2 linked regions of the Spirosoma rhododendri genome follow. Each later gene encodes a partner of the first gene's protein in a complex. Links are inferred from orthologs where the notes say so. Each region holds a gene or a part of one and is shown on either strand. Other genes may lie near its edges.

What was found.
Region 2: the proteins of prmC (region 1) and prfA are in contact, whole or in part, in a crystal structure (PDB 2B3T), measured with the Escherichia coli proteins. The link is inferred for Spirosoma rhododendri from one-to-one orthologs.

The regions. Positions count from the first base shown.
Region 1 is NZ_CP051677.1:2,958,621-2,961,846, reverse strand. What follows is about bases 291-3,185. They hold prmC (peptide chain release factor N(5)-glutamine methyltransferase), read left to right. Parts: upstream 291-1,261; coding sequence 1,262-2,110; downstream 2,111-3,185. Other genes in these bases: HH216_RS12260 (AAA family ATPase), read left to right, coding at 2,212-3,185; HH216_RS12270 (TonB-dependent receptor), read left to right, coding at 291-1,112. Also shown: more of HH216_RS12270, read left to right, coding at 1-290; more of HH216_RS12260, read left to right, coding at 3,186-3,189. UniProt on the Escherichia coli protein: Methylates the class 1 translation termination release factors RF1/PrfA and RF2/PrfB on the glutamine residue of the universally conserved GGQ motif, i.e. on 'Gln-235' in RF1 and on 'Gln-252' in RF2.
Region 2 is NZ_CP051677.1:1,874,409-1,877,579, reverse strand. Bases 29-2,868 are described here. They hold prfA (peptide chain release factor 1), read left to right. Parts: upstream 29-831; coding sequence 832-1,905; downstream 1,906-2,868. Other genes in these bases: HH216_RS07740 (leucine-rich repeat domain-containing protein), read right to left, coding at 1,941-2,868; HH216_RS07750 (hypothetical protein), read right to left, coding at 29-613. Outside these bases: more of HH216_RS07750, read right to left, coding at 1-28; more of HH216_RS07740, read right to left, coding at 2,869-3,171. UniProt on the Escherichia coli protein: Peptide chain release factor 1 directs the termination of translation in response to the peptide chain termination codons UAG and UAA.

The sequences.
Region 1 (3,226 bases):
ACCTGAGCTACGACATCACCAAAAATTTCCTCATCAACGGAACCGCGCGGACGGAGAAATACAGCGATTTCGGCAATGCCAACGTCTGGAAAATCTCGTCGCGCTACAAACTCGCCGAGGATAAAGTCGTGCTGCGCGGATCGGTGTCGACGGGTTTCCGGGCTCCTTCGCTCCACCAGATTTACGCCCAGTCGACGCAGGCATCGTTCATCGGCGGGTCGATTCAATTGTCGGGTCTGTTCAACAATAAAAGTACGCAAGCTCGTTTGCTGGGTATCCCGGCGCTGAAGCCCGAACGGTCGACCAACATTTCGCTGGGCGTGGCCCTCAACCCAACCCGCAACCTGAGCGTCACGCTTGATTACTACAACATCAAGGTGAAAGACCGGATCGTGTATAGCTCAACCATCAGTTCGTCGAACCCATCGAGTGCGCTGGGACAGATTCTGAATCAGGCCGGGGTTACGTCGATTCAGTTTTTCATCAACGGCATTCAGACCACTACCGCCGGTCTTGACTATGTGGTGTCGTACCGCAACCTGCCAGCGGGCCGGGGTAAGGTCGGCCTGAACCTGGCGGGTAACTTCCAGCTAGTCAACCGCATCGACGGGACACCCGCCGACCCCGAAGCGATCCGGGCGGCTGGGTCGAGCATTCTGAACACGCAGATCAAATCGCTGCTGACCGAAAGCCGCCCCAAGTACAAGTCGATTTTGGGTATCGATTACGCCATCAGCAAGTGGACGTTCAACCTGAACAACACGCTGTTTGGCCCGACCTATTTTCAGGACCTCGACAACGGCGGTTCGATCATGGAAAACATCCGGGCGGCATTCAAACCGGCCGTCGTGACCGACCTGAGCGTGGGCTACACCTTCGGCAAGAATCTGTCGGCAACAGCGAACGTCAACAACCTGTTCAACGTCCTGCCCAAGTGGGATCTGGTGGCGCTCAACGAAACGGGGTCGCAGTACCTGGCCAACGCGCAACAGGCCGCTGACCTGCGCAGCTACCTATCGTTCAACGGTCGCTACAGCATTCTGGGCTACAACGGTGCGCAGTTCAGTCAGCTGGGCACGACCTTCAACGCCAACATTCAGCTACGTTTCTAGGAGCAACGTAAGTACGGAGTCGCTTGTGGGCATCGGCTAATCGCCGGTGCCCACTTTTTTTAGGGCAATTCGCCGGTCAGATTCAACGAAGACAAAAAGCCATGACCCGCAAATTCCTTATTTTTGGCAAAATTACGCTTCAGAATCGCATGGCAACTGCCAAACCCCTATACGACCGGCTAAAGAAAAACATCACGGCTTATTCGCCCGAAGAAGCCCGTGAAATGGCATTCATGCTGCTCGATCACTACTTCGGCCTGCGCAAAACCGACGTGCTGACGGACAAACCGCTGCCGCCCAACCGCACCGAGCCCGACTGGTTCAAGATTCTGGAACGGCTCAACCGGCAGGAGCCAATTCAGCACGTCATCGGCACGACGATTTTCTGCGGACTTGAATTCGAAGTGTCGCCCGACGTCCTGATTCCGCGCCCTGAAACGGAAGACCTCGTCCGGCTGATTATGCACGACTTCGCCGACCGCACCGACGACGTGCCCATCGTGGACATCGGCACGGGTAGTGGCTGCATCGCCATTACGCTGTCGCGGTTTCTGCCGCAGTCGGTCGTGACGGGCTGGGACGTGTCGGAAGAGGCCCTCGAGCTGGCTCGGCACAACGCCCAAAGTCTTAACGCCGACGTCACTTTTGCCATTCAGGACATCCTAAACGTACCCGCCGACTTCGCCCACCGCTTCGACTGCGTCGTCAGTAACCCGCCCTACGTAACCCGCTCGGAAGCCGCCGAGATGGACCGCAACGTGCTCGACTACGAACCCGGCTTGGCGCTGTTTGTTGAGGATAACGACCCGCTGGTGTTCTATAAGGCCGTCGCTGACTTCTGCGTACGCCACCTGACGAAAGACGGGGCTTGTTACGTTGAAATAAACGAGCGCTTCGGCGACGCTACCCGGCAGGTGTTCGCCGACCGGGGCTTCTCCCGCATTCAGGTCTACAAAGACATCCACGGCAAGGACCGCAGCATCCGGGCTACTTTTTAATCGTTTAAGGTTTTGGGTTTAAGGTTTAACGTTGTTGATCCAGTAACGTAGTTTACCGAAACCAACATTAAACCTCAAACCACAAACTTTAAACTCGTTCTATGCAATCCACCTCATCGTTCACCTACCACGCCAAAATCCGGGATGTGTTCCGGGAAATGAGCCAAGTCGTTGTTGGGCAGGACCGGCTGCTTAATCGGCTGCTTATTGGCCTGTTTACGGGTGGACATATTTTGCTTGAAGGCGTTCCAGGACTAGCCAAGACCTTGACCATCAATACGCTGGCGAAAGTACTTGAACTTGATTTCCAGCGTATCCAGTTTACGCCCGACCTGCTACCGGCCGACCTGATCGGTACGATGATCTTCAACCAGAAAACCGCTGAGTTCGAGGTGAAGCAGGGACCTATCTTCGCGAACCTGATTCTGGCCGATGAAGTCAACCGGTCGCCCGCGAAAGTGCAGGCGGCTTTGCTCGAAGCGATGCAGGAAAAGCAGGTGACGATTGGCGAGGAAACGTTTCTGCTCGACCGGCCCTTTCTGGTACTGGCGACGCAAAACCCCGTCGAGCAGGAAGGAACTTACCCCCTGCCCGAAGCACAGGTCGACCGGTTTATGATGAAGGTGTTCGTTGATTACCTGAGCCGGGAAGACGAACTGGAGGTAATGCGCCGGATGTCGAACATGAACTTCGACTATGAGGTACAGCCGGTACTGGGCAAAGACGACCTGATTGCCATTCGCGATGAGATCAACGGTATCACGATCTCGGAAACGCTCGAACGCTATATCATCGAACTGGTTTTCGCTACTCGCAAACCCCTCGACTACGGTCTGCGCGACGAAGCTCGCTACATTCAGTTTGGGGTATCGCCCCGCGCGAGTATCAACCTGAATTTGGCCGCCAAAGCCCTTGCCTACTTCGACCGGCGTGACTATGTATTGCCCGAAGATATCAAAGAGGTTGCCCCGGACGTGTTCAACCACCGCATTCTGCTCAACTACGAAGCTGAAGCCGATCAGATCACCCCGTTGCAAGTCATCGACTCCATCCTCCGCAAAGTCGCCATCGGCCGGTAGGACTGCGGTTTTCGCTATACAGTTTACAGTGGTTAGT
Region 2 (3,171 bases), 1.1 Mb from region 1 along the record:
GATTTCTATACTGAAAGCTGGTGGAATCAAACGAACGAGTCAACTTATTATAGACAGGATACAAGCTATACGTCGCATAGTTGAATCCTTTGCCGCTAGCGGCAAAGGAAACTTTCACACTACTGGCTGGTAAAGCTGGTTCGGGCATACGTTCATAACCACCGCCGTAGGGCAGGCGTGATGGACCATCTTTGCTATTTATATTCCACACGGCCCATTCCAAGGGCATACCCTCGGCTATTTTTATCCGTCTATCCCGCTGACCAACAACCGACGATGTTACTACGCCGGGCTGCCCCTGTCGGTCTACTGTAGCGGTGTACAGGCATACGCCGGCTGGTAGAGCACCAGTTCCCCGTTGTTTAGCCGCGTCGTCAACAGTCGCAACCCGCCCCGCAATCGGCATCATGGTCTGGTACTGGACCTGCCCGTCTGGCATCAGTCGCATATCAATCAGTGCAATCGGCTGTGGCGGTATTATAAACTCTGACAAACGTACGACCGTGCTACCTACCGGCTTTGCCGGGGGTGTTTGCTGGCCGTGTGATACGAGCGGATGCGCACCTGTGGCAATGACTGATGCGATAAAATAGATAGCGTATTTGTTTTGCATAAAGCAGGATAAATTGTTTTCAAGGCCAATAATATAGCGAAAATAAAAACATGATATAAATAACATATTAAAGATACTATATCTATAGATTTACATAGGCTATGTTCATCGGCGTTGCTGTCATCCACTTCCAGTAACTGCCCTATTTTTCGTATTTTTGTCTAATCAATGGTATCCATCATCTGTCTAATTGAGCGGCAGATTTTTCATCATACAGCATGTTCGACCAGTTAGAAGCTATTCGTGAACGCTTCGACGAAGTTGCCCAGCAAATCGTTCAGCCGGAGGTTGTCTCCGACCAGAAACGCTTCATGAAGCTGAGCAAGGAATATAAGGATCTCGAAAAAATTGTCAACCAGTACCAGGCCTACAAGCAGCTACTGACTGAGATCGATAACGCGAAGCAGATTATTGCAACGGAAAAGGACGAAGATTTCCGTGAGTTGGCCAAAGCCGAACTCGACGAATTGCTGCCCCGCCGGGAGCCAATGGAAGAGGTCCTCAAAGAGATGCTCATTCCGAAAGACCCCAACGACAGTAAAAACGTAATTCTTGAAATTCGGGGCGGCACCGGTGGCGATGAAGCCGCCATCTTCGCGGGCGACCTGTTCCGGATGTATCAGCGGTTCTGCGAGAAGATGGGCTGGCGTATGTCGCTGGTCGATTATACCGAAGGAACATCGGGCGGTTACAAAGAGATTATCACCGAAGTTGAAGGCGAAGATGTGTACGGCAAGCTCAAATTCGAGTCAGGCGTACACCGCGTGCAGCGCGTACCGGCCACCGAAACGCAGGGCCGTATTCATACCTCAGCCGCCAGTGTAGCCGTACTGCCAGAAGCCGAAGAAGTCGACGTCGAACTGAACATGAACGACATCCGCAAAGACACCTTCTGTTCGTCGGGTGCGGGTGGTCAGTCGGTCAACACGACCTACTCCGCCGTTCGTTTGACGCACATCCCAACGGGTCTGGTTGTACAGTGTCAGGATGAACGGTCGCAGCTCAAAAACTTTGACAAAGCACTGACCGTACTGCGGTCGCGGCTGTACGAGATCGAGTTGCAGAAGCACAACGACGCCATTGCCTCACAGCGCAAAACAATGGTCGGCAGTGGCGACCGTTCCGATAAAATCAGGACGTACAACTACCCACAAAGCCGCGTCACTGACCATCGCATCGGCCTGACGGTCTATAACCTACCCGCCGTTATGGACGGTGGCATCAGCGAATTTATCGAACAGCTTCGCATCACTGAAAACGCCGAACGATTGAAAGAAGGGGCTACCGCCTAACACGAAAGCCGGACAGTAATGTCCGGCTTTCGTATTTATTGACCAATTCGGGTCGCTCCTCCACCCTCGTAAATGAGTTTGGCCGCACCATCGTACCAGATTTTTCGCGTCTGAGTAACACTACCGGCCGAAACCGTTACGGTATGCCGGAGCGTAGCAATATCGGTTATCGCCGGTACCCGTCCGCACGACCATGTCGCCGGGTCCTGCCAGTTTCCGTTAGCCACCGACACCAATCCGTTGTAACCGCCGTTGCAGAATTCACTCCAAGTTGGCAAGCCAATATTGTTACTGATATTAACATTACGGCCACACAACGCCGACAATGCCGCAGGAATACAACCGGTTAGTTTATTGTTTTGAAGTTGTAGGTATTGCAGGGTTGATACGCTACCGAGTGAGGCTGGTATACCGTCGGTAAACCGATTATTATTTAGCGTGAGCGTATTTAGACGAGTGAATGTACCAAAGAAACTAGGAATGCTTCCTGTCAGCTGGTTTTGCTCGAAGTACAAAGAATTAGCCTGTGTCAATGCGCTTAGACTAGCAGGTATCGACCCACTGAGCTGATTGTTGAAAACCCCCAAAATTCTGATCTGAGTCAGGTTACCAAACTGATCAGGGATCTGTCCAGTCAACTGATTGGCAGACAAATACAAGGTCTGTAACTTCGCTAGATTACCCAGTTCCACCGGAATCGTTCCCGTCAATTGATTATTCGACAGGTACAACGATAGCAAATTCGTGAGGTTACCCAAACTGGCAGGTATGATACCGGTGAGATAATTAGCGTCCAGCTTCAGGTTTTCCAGATTAGTCAGATTGCCTAAGCTAGCTGGTATCGTACCGGTGAAGCCAAAGTTTGAACTGCAATTAAAGTTCGTCAGCTGTCTCAGATTGCCTACTGCGTCTGGTATTGTACCCGAGAAAAGCGCGTAGCTTACATCGAACGTACGAAGGGCTGTCAAACCAGTAATGTTATTGAGTATAGCCCCCTTCAGATATGTGTATGCAAGATTCAGATTTTGCAGCTTGGTTAACTGACTGACGGTAGCTGGCATTACGTTGGTTAAACCCTGATTATAGGCCAGATTCAACGTTTGTAGTTCGGATAGGTTACCAATAGTTGCCGGTACGATTCCTCTGAGTTTATTGCCGGAAAGAAAAGTCCCGAGGTCGACACTAGTAACGCGACCGTTGGTACAACTGATGCCGAACCAACCGCTACACGGATCACAGTTGGTTAGCCATCCCGTCTTGTTAGTC